3 regions of the Neobacillus sp. BF23-41 genome follow, and region 2 is predicted to be linked to each of the others. Evidence: riboswitches for the same ligand, from Rfam matches in the RefSeq annotation. Region 2 holds a riboswitch; each other region holds the start of a gene.
What was found. Region 2 has a riboswitch for thiamine pyrophosphate ahead of tenA (thiaminase II). Riboswitches for the same ligand answer to the same signal wherever they lie in the genome.
Positions count from the first base shown of each region.

Region 1 (4,787 bases), on a different contig from region 2:
GTTTGTATCGTGGTCGTGATGGCATTGTTAGTAACCGAGATTTTAATCACCAACAGAATTTCACAGGAAACAGAGAAAAACCAAGCCGAGAAAGCAACAGATATTGCGAGGATTGTTGCAAGCTCTCCGATTGTCATGAATGGGCTTAAAAATAAAACAGCAGAGAAGGATATCCAAACATTTGCGAATGATATTAAACAATCAACGCATGTTGAATTTATCGTCGTAATGGACATGTATGGAACAAGAAAATCACATCCTAACCGCAACCTATTAGGTCTGCATTTTGTCGGTGGAGATGAAGGACCTGTTTTAAAAGGGAAAGAGCATATTTCCATTGCCAAAGGGACATTGGGATTGTCTTTACGCTCGTTTGTTCCAGTGTATGATCAAGAAAATAAACAAATAGGAGCAGTAGCGGTTGGGATTTCTTTAGAAAAAGTTAATCAGGCGATCGAACAAAGTAGGAAAATTATTTTGATCGGTGTAGGAGTCGGAATTCTAGTTGGGATTCTAGGAGCCCTTTTTCTAGCAAGAAAAATCAAAGCGATTCTTTTTGGACTTGAGCCGAGTGAGATGGCAAAATTGCTTGAGGAACGTAGTGCGATGCTTCAATCCACCAAGGAAGGAATTTTGGCAGTTGACCAGGATGCGTTTACCACTCTCGTAAATAATGAGGGGATCCGACTTCTTCAAAAGGCTGGCATTCATGGGTCCTTTTTAGGAAGAAAAGTGGATGACTACATGCCAAATTCAATGCTATCTTCCGTTCTAGAAACAGGGGAATCTCAATTAGACCAAGAACAAGAAATCAATCATATTACCATTTTAACCAATCGGGTTCCGGTTGTTGTCAAAGGAAAGATTGTCGGTGCGATTGCTACCTTCCGAGAAAAAACCGAAATCAAGCAATTAGCTGAACAATTAACTGGTGTAAAGCTATACGCGGAAGCACTGAGAACCCAATCACATGAATTCATGAATAAACTGCATGTAATATCAGGTTTAATTCATATAAAAGACTATCAAATGGTCTCGTCATACATTACCAAAATTGTCGATCACCAACAAACTGAGGTAGAATTTGTTATTAGTCGTTTTAAAGATCCTGTTTTAGCAGGTTTTATTGTAGGAAAACTTAGCTTTGCTAGGGAAAATGGCTGTGAATTAATCATTGATGGGGAAGGAAGTCTACCTGAACCACAACAGCAGGAAATAACGCATGAAGTGGTTACGATCCTAGGGAATTTAATCGATAATGCACTAGATGCTGTTGCGGACCGTCCAAATAAAAAAGTTACCTTAAGGTTTGACTATTACGATGATGTCCTTGCCTTAGAGGTTCATGATACAGGTAAAGGAATCGATGAGGATGTAAGAAATCGATTATTTATCAAAGGATATTCTACCAAGGGTGAAAACCGCGGAATCGGTTTATCATTAGTGCAGCGAAGCTTGGAAAAATTAAATGGACAGATAGAAATTCTTTCCCAAAAAGATAAAGGGACAACATTTATTGTTACTTTCCCTTATAAAAGCAAACAATAATAATGTTATGTTAACTGATATTTTTTCCTTTACATTCTAGTGCCATAGGAATATTATGTAGTTAGTTAAATAAAGTATTAGATCTACTAGGGGTGCCCTGTAAACAGGCTGAGAGAAAATGGAGAAATTTTCAACCCTTCGGACCTGATCTGGGTAATACCAGCGTAGGAAAGTAGCCAAGTGAATGTTAATTATTTCTTTGACTAACTAACCAGGTCCATTATTGGATCTGGTTTTTTTATTTTAAAAAAAGAAACGGGGAAATTGAGATGGAAAAAAATAGTTTGTATGAAACGTTGGAAGAAGTTAGAAAGGTTAACCCACTGGTACATAATATTACCAATGTGGTCGTTACGAATTTTACGGCAAATGGGCTTCTTGCCCTTGGTGCCTCACCGGTCATGGCATATGCAGCCGAGGAAGTAGCAGATATGGCCAAGATTGCAAGTTCATTAGTATTGAACATTGGAACATTAAACCCACAGACAGTAGATTCGATGATTATTGCCGGAAAAGCGGCCAATGAATCCGGTGTTCCCGTCATATTTGACCCGGTTGGTGCAGGGGCTACCCGCTATCGAACCGAAACCGCGCAAAGAATTATGAACGAGGTAAATGTCTCTGTGATTAGAGGAAACGCAGCCGAAATTGCCAATGTGGTTGGTGAAAAGTGGGAAATTAAGGGCGTCGATGCTGGGGATGCAAAAGGAAATATCATTGAACTAGCTATTACTTCAGCACAAAAATTGAATGGTCTTGTCGTCATCACTGGAAAAGAGGATGTCGTTTCGGATGGGAAAACAACCTATGTCGTGTCAAATGGACATCCAATTTTAACGAAGGTGACAGGCACTGGCTGTTTATTAACCTCTGTGATTGGAGCGTTTGCAGGAGTGGAGAAGGACCTGCTTCAAGCTTCAGTGGCTGCTTTAACGTATTATGGAATCGCAGCAGAGAAGGCAGCGGCAAAAACAGTTGAAATGGGACCTGGAAGTTTCCAAATCGAATTTTTAAACCAATTAGCTTTAGTTGCTACCGATGATATCATTTCACATGCTTCTTTTAAAAAGTTTAATCGATAACTGGAGGTAATTTGAATGAAAAAAGCATTAACAATCGCTGGTTCTGATAGCGGCGGTGGAGCAGGAATTCAAGCGGATTTAAAGACATTTCAGGAATTAGATGTTTTCGGGATGTCGGCATTAACTGCAGTAACGGCACAAAATACTTTAGGAGTCCATGCTGTCTATCCAATGACAGCTGAGGCAGTCGTAAAACAGATCGAAGCGATCGGCGAGGATATCGGTGCGGATGCGGTGAAAACAGGAATGCTTTTTAATGCTGAAATCATCGAGGCCGTCGCTGCACAGCTCAGGAATTATCAATGGCAAAATATTGTTGTCGATCCAGTCATGATTGCTAAAGGTGGCGCTTCCTTGTTGCAAATGGAAGCCATTTCTGCCATGAAAAAATACTTATTGCCGATAGCAACGGTAATCACCCCGAATATTCCAGAAGCGGAAGTACTAACGGGCATGTCGATTATGACGGTGGAAGATAAACTGGAGTCTGCTAAAAGACTACATGCGTTAGGCGTAAAAAATGTCGTGATTAAGGGTGGCCATGATGAAAATGAGTCTGAATCCACTGATTTATTATTTGATGGAAAGGAATATTACTACTTTACCAGCAAGAGAATTCAGACAAAGAACACACATGGAACAGGTTGTACTTTTTCAGCAGTAATTACTGCTGAACTTGCAAAAGGGGAAACTCTTTATGAAGCAGTATGTATAGCAAAGGATTTTATTCAGGCGGCAATTGAGAACCATTTGGAGATCGGGCAAGGACATGGTCCAACTAACCATTGGGCATATCGAAAAAGGAAAAGCGCTAAGGAGCTGGCTGAATTATGAAAAACCTACAAGCGGCTTTAAGTGTTTATTTTATCATGGGCAGTACCAACTGTTTAAAGGATCCAGCCGAAGTATTAAAAGAGGCAATTGCCGGTGGGATTACACTTTTTCAATATCGAGAAAAGGGTGACGGCGCATTAACTGGAGCTGACAAATATGCACTCGCGAAAGAACTTCAAGCCATTTGCAGAGCACATCATATCCCTTTCATTGTTAATGACGATATCGAGTTGGCTGTGGCAATTGATGCGGACGGTGTACATATCGGACAAGAGGATGAAACGGTATACACAGTTCGAGAGAAGATTGGTGATAGGAGAATCCTTGGGGTTTCCGTCCATTCAACGGAAGAAGCAATGATTGCAATAAGCGGTGGTGCTGACTATTTTGGCATTGGCCCTGTTTTTCCGACAAAAACAAAGGCGGATGCCAAGCCATCACGGGGAACAATACTGATCGAAAAATTACGAAAAGATGGCATTGATATTCCGATTGTTGGGATTGGCGGGATCACGGTAGAAAACGCTCAATCGGTAGTGGAGGCTGGGGCAAATGGGGTTTCCGTTATTACGGCAATAAGCCATGCAGAATCACCAATCGAAGCAGCCAGAGCGTTAAGAAATAGTGTCGGTATTCATGAGAGGTATTCAAATGAACAAAACACATAAACTGACGTTAACTGCGATGATGATAGCCATTGGTACCATTTCAAGCAACCTGTTCTATATACCGATTGGATTTACAAAGGTCTTCCCGGTTCAGCACTTTTTGAACGTTTTATCAGCCGTTCTTTTAGGCCCTTATTATGCTGTAGCTCAGGCCTTTTGCGTTTCCCTGCTAAGAAATCTGATGGGAACTGGTTCGATTTTTGCCTTTCCCGGTAGTATGGTTGGAGCCTTACTGGCCTCGCTATTATTTTGGAAGACTAGAAAGATCTATCTTGCTTTTATCGGTGAAGTAATTGGAACGGGTATCATTGGGGCACTGCTTTCTTACCCACTCGCAACTCTTTTTCTCGGTCAAAAGGCAACATTATTTGGGTTTATTCCATTATTTATATTTAGCTCGTTTGCTGGAGCGTTGATTGGATTTATTATTTTAACCGTATTTTTAAGAAAGAAAGTTTTGATTGTTAGTGAAAATGATACCACTATCAGAAACTAATCATGGGAGTAAACAAATGAAAGAGGATTTGCTTGAAAAAATCTCACAAGAAGTTGAAGCGAGAGAAGCGGAATTAATCGAATTGTTGACCAACCTTATCGCGTTTCCAACCGTTAGTCCTCCTGCACGGAATACAAATGATGTCCAGGGATTTATAAA
Region 1 covers NZ_JBGBPR010000011.1:83,019-87,805, reverse strand. Annotated here, with positions in the region: gene dcuS (DcuS/MalK family sensor histidine kinase) at 1-1,548, shown strand, start outside; TPP riboswitch at 1,627-1,736, shown strand; gene thiM (hydroxyethylthiazole kinase) at 1,818-2,630, shown strand; gene thiD (bifunctional hydroxymethylpyrimidine kinase/phosphomethylpyrimidine kinase) at 2,646-3,464, shown strand; gene thiE (thiamine phosphate synthase) at 3,461-4,132, shown strand; gene thiW (energy coupling factor transporter S component ThiW) at 4,116-4,628, shown strand; gene AB7942_RS17330 (acetylornithine deacetylase) at 4,645-4,787, shown strand, end outside.
Region 1: linked by a shared signal. The riboswitch ahead of thiM (hydroxyethylthiazole kinase) and the one ahead of tenA (thiaminase II) in region 2 are both predicted to bind thiamine pyrophosphate.

Region 2 (4,787 bases):
TCGACGTAAAAGCCATACACTTCTTGTTTCTTGTTCGATTGCCCGATATTTTTTTGAATAAGAGGGGATGGACTCGTTTTTTGAAACTGAGTGGCAAGCTGTTCTGCACTGAAACTTTTATTAATCGGCTCGATCCCGCTCTTTACTGCGCTTTTATTTAATTGTAGTTCAGGAAATTCAGGGTTCGTATTAAGACTTTCAATAAAAATAGTCGATACTAAAATAATTAAAACCGTAAAGCCTGCACTCATTCGTTTGATAATGGACCAGCGTCTTTTGGCTGGATCAAGAAAAACATGTTCTTGATTTCTCTCCCTCTTTTTCAGCCCTAAATTGTAAAACCAATGGAAAATAAAGTAGCAGACAAGACCAATCAAGCCTCCTAGGACCCCTGAAGCCATGGTTTGTGAAAGCTGTATTTTAGACTGCAGGGTAGAAAATAACCAGTAATCCTCCAATAAACGCATATCCAGGAAGGGTAAATGATTCATCTTTGGTATAAAAAGCGGAATCAACGTTCCAAGAAATAAGGCAATGATATTAAGTCGCAACAAAAGTGAAAGAACAAGCAATAATGGAATTCTAAAACTATCTAAAGGGAAAAACCCCATGAAAAAACCAAGTGTACTTGCAACCGCTCCTGCATTACCAGTGACAGGTGCAAATAATGATCTAACAATCCACCTAAAAATTCGATTCACATAGACTCCTCCTATAGGCGTAGTGTCAAAAATTCTATTTTAATCGATTGAGTTTATACAATTAAATCTGTAAAAGGTTCACTGAAACGTTAACCGAAAGGAATTATAAATCGTGCGCATCGAACGGACAGACTTTTCGACAAAAAATGACTAACAGAATAAGCTTAGGTAGTCATTTTAAGATTTTGGGGGTAGGCAGAAAAAGTTCTTTTATATTTTTAATGGTAATTTGTAATTTTTCAGAGTTTGATAGAGGTTGGAGGGGAGAAGTGTTCGCGCACTTCTCCTTTTTTGCTTGGTTGGAAGCGAATGATGCCCGTGGAGGTTAAAAAAATGAATTCATCGGCGTAATGTTAGGCGGTATCCCTGCGAGAATGCACCTTTTCCCTTTTTTAAGCTATTTTTTCCTCTAGTTTATTCCCCGTCCCTTTTGTTATGATAAGGACTGCCAGTGAGTTTTTAATAATATTAACGGTTGTCGAAGATTGCCTTTGTTCTATACATTTTGTAGAAGGTTGTCTAAACTAACAATAAAAGTTTTTTACTTGAAGAAGGGTATGAGGAGAAAAAATGGGGCATCCAAATAGATTAATTAGAGAGCAATCAATTGAACCATTACCTGAAAATAAAAGGAAATCAGTTTTTCAAGATCTAACGACTCAAAACGTATCTTCTGGATTAATTTCTAGTACTTTAGTCATGACGGGTCCAGCGTTAATCATTCTGCAGGCAGCAGCGGCAGGGCATTTCTCTAATCAGCAAACCATCAATTGGATGTTTGCCGTCTATTTCTTTGGAGGGTTGTTAGGGATCGTAATGCCTCTGTTATTTAGAATTCCCATTACCGGAGCTCACTCGATTTCGGGGGTTGCTTTTTTAGCGACAGTGACAGCACATTTTACTTATCCCCAGCTAATTGGCGGGTATGTGATGTCAGGGCTGCTGATTTTGCTGATTGGGTTGTCAGGACTTTTTACTAAAATTATTAAATGGGTTCCGAAAGAAGTCATTGCAGCCATGCTTGCAGGTCTGGTCACCAACTATGTGGTTCAGCTTGTCCAAGACGTTAAGGCCTTACCCTTAGTGGGTGGGGCAGCCTTGCTTAGTTTCTTTATCAGTACGAAAATCTCAAAACGGATCCCGGCCGTTATGGTCGCAGTGGTTGTCGCTTTTATTACTTTGTTTTTAACCCAAGATCTACATAGCTCATCTAAGGAGATTGCTTTTTTTCTACCATCCATTCAAATGCCGGAATTTACATGGACGGGCATGGTCACATTAGGTCTGCCTCTGGCCATGTTAATCCTAAGTAATGATATGGCACCTGGAATCGGCGCACTAGAAAGCTCGGATTTTGAACCTCCGATCCGAAAAATTGTTTCTTTTAGTGGAGTGTTTTCGATTATTGCCAGTTTTTTCGGGGGGCAAAGTGCGAATATTGCTGGCATGATGACCGCCATCTGTTCTAGTTCGGATGCAGGGGTAAAATCAAAGAGGTATATGGCAGCGGTGGTATCGGGGGTTTTGACATTATTGTTTGGAGTATTCGCTTGGAAAATTGTTCCGTTTATCCAATCGTTACCCCACGCGTTTGTGTCGATGCTAGCAGGATTTGCGTTAATCAGCGTCCTTCTTTCTAGTTTGCAGCTGGGTTTCTCCGAAAATAAATATCGCTTAAGTGCCCTATTTGCGTTCCTCATCGCGTTATCCAATGTATCATTTTTCCATATTAGTGCACCGGTATGGGGTCTGGTTGTTGGAGCGATTATTGCAAAGACGGTGGAAGCGTAATGTGCCTGTCACGCCCCGAAATTTGTCGTAGATTAATAGGTTGTTAGAGGGGAGAAGTGTTCGCGCACTTCTCCTTTTTTTGCCGCAATCTAATTTCACTATCGGAAGATTAGCCGCTGTTCATATTATGGGTATGGGCACATGTTCTAGTTCAGCGGCTAAACATGGTTCCTTTTTAAAAGAGTTATTTATTGAGGAGAGACTAGCTGTTGTGTTTTCGCAAATAAAAGCCTTACTTTCGCAGGATTACATAATTTCGAACTCTTATTATATATTTTACGAAACTTATTCCATAATTTTGGATTCTTACTACATATTTTACGAAACCTATTACATAATTTCGCGCACTTACTACATATTTTACAAGTCTTACGACATTTGCTGGATAATAATGGGAAATATCTTCGAGTTTCAGTGCATCTATAATCCATTTGGTCTATTTTTATAATTAAGATTTTAATTGATTGACAACATTAACCAGCGAGTGTAGAGTGAAGGTTAAATTAATAGGAAGACCACTAGGGGAGCCTTTTTATGGCTGAGACGAGAGTTATCTTGGACCCTTTGAACCTGATCTAGTTCATACTAGCGTAGGAAAGTGGAGTTCGTGTATGGATAGATATAATTATTCAGCCGCTCCATTTTTGGGGCGGTTTTTTCGTTTTTAACATTAAGTTGATCCCAATAGAGTCTTCCCATTAAAACCAATAAGGGGGCAAAATTTTATGAGTTTTTCAGCAGAATTAAGAAAAGAAGCAGATCCTATTTTCGAGGCGATTTTTGAACATCCTTTTGTGCAAGGGATAGCTAATGGGGAATTACAAAAGGAACAATTGATTCATTATGTTAAACAGGACTTTGAATATTTGAATTCGTTTATTCGCATCTATGGAATAGCGGTTTCCAAGTGTGAGAATCGTGAAGATATGGATATGTTTAATACGCAGATTTCTTTTATCTTAAACAGTGAAATCCATCCTCATAATAACTTTTGTCAAGTAGCAGGTGTTCCTTACGAGGTATTACATGGATATCCGTTATCTCCCTCGTCCCTTCATTACACGCGTCATATGCTTACCGTTGCGCACGAAGGTACATTAGGGGAAATTCTAGCTGTGCTATTACCATGTCCGTGGACGTATTGGGAAATTGGGAAAAAATTATTAACGGAGGTTAATCCAGATCCTTCTCATCCTTTTTATGATTGGATCAGTTTTTATGGAAATCGTACCGATTCGATTACCACGAAATTTTGTGCCCGTCTTGATGAGTGGGCAATGACAGCAACCGAGAGAGAGAAGGAGAAGATGAAGGAACATTTCTTAATCAGTTGTCAGCTGGAATATATGTTTTGGGATATGGCTTATAAACTCGAAGAATGGCCTGTGAAAATGGAGGTAGTGAAACGATGACTTGGAAGATGAAAGAAGTCGTTCTTGCTGTGATTCTAGCGGTCGCATGTGGAGTAATCTATTTAGGATGGTCGACGCTTTGGATTCCCATTTCAGCTCTTGTCGGGCCGGTGGGCGCAGGTTTTATGTTTGGAATTTGGGTGATTGCTAGTCCAATCGTAGCGTATATTATCCGAAAACCAGGAGCAGCGCTTATTGCAGAGGTTGCAGCGGCGGCAGTGGAGTTATTAACCGGAAGTCATTTTGGTTTGTCGGCCCTTTTAGTAGGTGTCTTTCAAGGGATTGGTGCGGAAATCGCATTCGCAATATTCGGATATAAACGTTACAACCTATTTACTTTAATGCTATCGGGGGCTTTTGCAGCGCTTGGAAGCATGATTTATAACTTAATTGCCAACGGTTTAGGTTATTACTCGAAGGAAGTATTTTTTACAACATTAGGAATTCATGTCATCAGCGGAATGATTCTCGGTGGATTGTTAGCGAAGGTCATTGTGGACGCACTCGCAAAGACAGGTGTGTTAGAACAATATGAACTGATGAAGGAAAAAAGGAAAAGGGAAAACGTCGATGGACATGTTTCTGGGATGTAAGGATCTTTCGATTCGCTTTTATAATCGCTCTGAAAAAATACTCAGTCAGATTACTTTATCCATCAATAACGGGGAGAAAGTATTAATACTTGGGCCTAGTGGGAGTGGGAAATCGACGTTGATTTCCGCTCTTGCAGGCATTATCCCGGAGCATATGGAGGCAGAGGTAAGTGGTGAGGTATTCCGCAGGAAAGAAGCCGGTGTGATGTTTCAAGATCCAGATTCGCAATTTTGCATGCTTCATGTCGATGAAGAAATTGCGTTCAGCCTCGAAAACCGATCGGTTCCGC
Region 2 covers NZ_JBGBPR010000032.1:30,579-35,365, reverse strand. Annotated here, with positions in the region: gene AB7942_RS26760 (DUF2062 domain-containing protein) at 1-701, opposite strand, end outside; gene AB7942_RS26755 (benzoate/H(+) symporter BenE family transporter) at 1,272-2,492, shown strand; TPP riboswitch at 3,003-3,106, shown strand; gene tenA (thiaminase II) at 3,218-3,904, shown strand; gene AB7942_RS26745 (ECF transporter S component) at 3,901-4,497, shown strand; gene AB7942_RS26740 (ABC transporter ATP-binding protein) at 4,475-4,787, shown strand, end outside.

Region 3 (4,787 bases), on a different contig from region 2:
GAATAATCGTGTAGGATATGCCGTAGCTTCCCACGCATGCCCCGTAAATCCAAGGGATGCCAACCTTTTGTGCTACATCATTCATGATCATTCTTGTTTCGAAATTATCGGTTGCATCAATCATCAGATCCACATTTTGAGCCCAGTCAAGAAGCTCGGTAACGGAGGCATCACCAATGATGGCCTCAATCAGCACCGAAGAGTTAATCGCTGTTAATCGGTTTTTAGCTGCGATGACTTTGGGAATTCGGCTTTTGGCATCTTCTTCAGCATAGAGCTGCTGTCGCTGTAAATTCGACCATTCGACATAATCCCGATCCACAATAGTTAGTTTTCCCACTCCAGCACGGACAAGTGCCTCGGCACTTCCTGAACCGAGTGCTCCCATTCCGATGATGAGTACATGTTTCGTGGAAATTAGCTGCTGCCCGTCTTTCCCAATTGGTGAAAATAGTTCTTGTCGTGAGTAGCGATTCACCCGATACTCATTCCTTCCTTGGGACTGCTGGCTGTAGCGTATCTCTTTTTCTCGATTCGTCCGGCTTCAAAGCCTAATCGTCCCGCTTCGATCGCTAAACTCATGGCTCGAGCCATTTTGACCGGATCGTTTGCTGCTGAAACAGCCGTATTTAATAACACTCCATCAGCTCCTAATTCCATCGCCAATGCTGCATCAGCTGGGGAGCCAATACCAGCATCCACAATCACAGGTACGGCCGCTTGCTCGATAATAAAGCCTAAATTAACAGGATTGATGATCCCTTGACCGGATCCAATTGGCGAGGCCCCTGGCATGACCGCATGACAGCCCACTTCTTGGAGCTTTCGAGCTAAAACCACATCATCGGATGTATAGGGGAGGACAATAAATCCTTCTTTCACTAACTCTTCCGTTGCTTTAAGGGTTTCAATTGGGTCAGGAAGCAAGGTGTGATCACAGCCAATTACTTCCACTTTAATCATATCGCAAAGTCCTGAAGCTTTCGCTAGTTTCGCGATCCGGACCGCCTCTGCGGCTGTTTTTGCTCCAGCAGTATTAGGCAGAAGCTTATATTTTTGAGTGTCGAGCTGTTCTAAAAAATTCGGCTGGCTTGGTTCAAAGATATTCATTCGTCTCACCGCAAACGTGAGGATTTCTGCTTTCGACACTTCCACTGCTGCCTTTTGGATTTCAAAGCTTGGATACTTTCCCGTACCAAGTAACAAACGTGATTGAAAGGATAATGAACCTATTTTTAACATGTCAACCGCCTCCTACAAAATGGACTATTTCGATTCGATCTTTAGCTGATATTCTCGTACTTTGGTGCTCTAACCTGGTTAATATATCACCGTTTACTTCCACAACAACGACCTTATCTTGGATGTCATAGTGTTTGAGAACATCTGAAACACATACGATATTCTCGGGTAATTGGATCCACTCGCCATTTACTACTACCTCCATGGTTTTCCTCCTAACTAACCGTTTCTTTGTGCCGTTCTAGGTGAAAAGCAGAGAGTAGTTCCTGATCTAGTAATCTACCTGACACTAGGTCCGCAACTAGTTTCCCTGTCATCGGGCTTAATAAAATTCCATTTCGAAAATGGCCTGCTGCAATGAACAACCCACGCCTGCTTGGATGTTCGCCCATATAAGGGATTCCATCGCCTGTCTGCGGTCTGACTCCAGCCCATACTCGCTCCCATGCTGCCTCCTTAATCTGAGGAACTAATTGAGTCGCTCTTTCTATCAATGTAGCAATCCCTTCAGGAGTTACCTTGGTATCAAAGGTATTTTCAATCACAGTCGCACCTATATAAATTTCTCCATTTCGTTTGGGTACTAAATAACAGCGTTTGTCGGAGAAAATGGTCGCGTTGATCATCGGCCTTTCTGTTCTAATCGAAAAGCATTCTCCTTTAACAGGATAAACAGGAATATCGATTCCTGATTCTTGCATTAATTTCGCCGCCCAAGCTCCAGTGGCAACAACCACCTGTTCACAATGGATAACGCCGTTGCTGGTGGTTACCCCTTTAACCTGACCGTTTTCATAGACAAAAGACAGAACCTCCGTCTCTTCATATATTTTGGCACCAAAATGTTCCGCGGCTTTTGCATAGGCTTTTGTTAACTTTGCTGGTTGTACATGCCCATCATGAGGGAGATACATCCCTCCAGCTACACTTGGTGAAAGAGATGGTTCCAGCACACGAACTTCCGTTGCATCGAGCCAGGTAATGGTTGGATCCCATTTTTTTTGGAAGGTGACCTGTTTTTTAACTTCGAGCGCTATTTCTTCGGTTTCGGCAATTTTCACCATTCCTTTATTCACATACTCAATATCAATTCCCGTATATTCAAATAACTCACTTGCGAGCGTTGAAAACATCGCTTGACTTTTTAAAGCTAGCTGGAATAAAGGACCGTCTTGTTCCAGCTCTGCTTGTGCTGCCAACATTCCGGCAGCCGCACTGGATGCTTGGCAAGCGACTCGGTCCTTCTCAATTATGACGACTTTTCTTCCCCTTTTTGCGAGCTGATAGGCAATCGAGGACCCGATAATTCCTCCTCCAATAATGGCCACATCAAATGATTTTTCCACTTTGTTCATCTCCATTTAATACATTTAGGTAAGCCTTAACTGCTGCTAATGGATCGTGAGCATCTAAAACTCCTGACATGACTGCGATCCCTTTTGACCCTGCTTGAAGTACCTGCCCCGTATTTTCAGGTGTGATTCCGCCGATGGCTATTACCGGGATGTCTAATTGGGTGAGCCTTGCTAATTCCTCTAGTCCTTTTGGGGTCTTACCCGGTTTTGATTGCGAAGGAAAGACATGGCCATATAGCACGTAATCAGCACCATTCTCTTTTGCTTGTTGTCCTTCCTCGTAGGAGTGGATGGAGTTCCCGAGCAAAAGCTGAGGAAAATATTCTTTCACAAGCGCTGCATCCAAACTATGGAAGGTTAATTGAACTCCTCTAGCCCTGGTAACGCAGGCAACATCGACTCGGTCATTAATGATAATCTTTGATAGTGGGATGTTTTCATTTGTTAACCGTTGGACGGCTTGGAAAAGTTCCTGTGCTGTTTTTTGTTTTTCCCGCAAATGAATCGCGGTTATATAAGGATGAATTTCGCATACAATTTCACATAACTGTTCGATTGGCATATTTCCATTGGAGATAATATGTAACTCTTTATCTTTTATACTAGTTGAAATACCCGTCCCTCCTTTTAAGCAGATTCCGAAGATCGAAGGCTTAAAGTAAAAAACAAAAAACCACTTTCTTTAGGTAAGAAAGTGGTCGAAAATTCGAAATAGAAACATACGTTCTTCAAATATCCCGTTTTCCACTTCCCTACGCTGGTATTACCCAGATCAGGTTCATAGAGTCCCGAAGTAGTACTTCAATCTCAGCCTTTTAAAAAGGCACCTCTAGCGGAATTGCGTCATTTATTTAATTGTCATGTAATGATTTCCCTGCATGGCTAATGTTAACACTTCAGGTAGAAATGTCAAATGTTTTTCTTATTTATGGTAGAATAAAACTTATAGATGTTAACCGAATTACAATCATAGTTTACTATTAATATAAAAAGGGAGTAAACAAACTGGGGGAGAATAATGTATAAGCTACGAGGACATCATCTTTTTTGCCTTCTAGGCTATCGGGGAATGGGCTATTCCCAAGAATACGTGGAAAATATGACGCTTTTGCATCAAACCTTGAGAAACTACCCAAAAACGTTGATTCAGCTTGTAAAGGGACCAGATCAGTTGTGTGAAAAGTTCCCTAATTCAGGTGAATACCATTGCCAAGACGACCAGATCTATGAAAGAGATGCCGTTATTTTAGACAAAATGAACCTTAAAATCGGACAAATTCTTAGATGGGAGGATATTGAGTCCCATATCCTAAAACATGTCATCCCCGCCGATATTCAAGTTGTCTGTGAAACTTGTTCTTGGCGTTCTTACGGGGTTTGCGAGGAAGGTATTCGAGAGATTCATGCTGGGAAGGGCTTAAGAAAAATTCAATAAACTTCATCTATAGTATCGTGACAGTAGAAAGAAAGAATCGCAGACAGCATATTCCATACGAGAACAATTCGCTATGATTTGCAAATTATGGATATACAATACTTTTGGAGTACAGAGCCAAAATCTCTACTATCTTTTAATGGAAATATAATCTGTCACAAAATGTTCAAAATTAATAATCAAAAAAGTCTAAAAATACATTATTATATTAATATAGAATAAATTCCAACAAAAAATAAAAATTGAAACTATTCTATTCTGATCATCTACTAATACGAAACATATACATCAGGAGGAACATCATGCGTAAAACGAATAACATGTCATTTCAAAAATTAGTACAGGAAAACAAAAAAGAACTTCTTAACAATAAACAAGAATTAGAAAGAATTGAAAAACTTATTGAACAACGTCATGAAATAAAATGATATAAGCAAAATTAAATCAAATAATATCCCCGAATCCATTAATGGATTCGGGGATTTTTAGCCTTCCTTGCGAAAATAGACTTTTCAAAAAAACTTCAGTCACATTCATCGGCTTTGTAAGATAATCTTCTAATCTTTCCTCCGTTTATAGGTTAGGATTTCAAAAGAAGGAATTCCATTTATCCTTTTCACATTTCAAGGAACGTAATTATTTTACAATAATCTATTGATCATGCTCTTCTATAAAAATAAATGACCCCAGTTTAGAACCGAGGTCAGCTTTATTACATCATATTCTCTTTTCTTAAATTATTTTTCTATTTCCCA
Region 3 covers NZ_JBGBPR010000042.1:15,434-20,220, reverse strand. Annotated here, with positions in the region: gene AB7942_RS28440 (thiazole biosynthesis adenylyltransferase ThiF) at 1-520, opposite strand, end outside; gene AB7942_RS28435 (thiazole synthase) at 475-1,242, opposite strand; gene thiS (sulfur carrier protein ThiS) at 1,244-1,447, opposite strand; gene thiO (glycine oxidase ThiO) at 1,458-2,588, opposite strand; gene AB7942_RS28420 (thiamine phosphate synthase) at 2,572-3,177, opposite strand; TPP riboswitch at 3,330-3,438, opposite strand; gene AB7942_RS28415 (DUF1284 domain-containing protein) at 3,616-4,032, shown strand; gene AB7942_RS28410 (FbpB family small basic protein) at 4,335-4,460, shown strand; gene AB7942_RS28405 (ABC transporter substrate-binding protein) at 4,770-4,787, opposite strand, start outside.
Region 3: linked by a shared signal. The riboswitch ahead of AB7942_RS28420 (thiamine phosphate synthase) and the one ahead of tenA (thiaminase II) in region 2 are both predicted to bind thiamine pyrophosphate.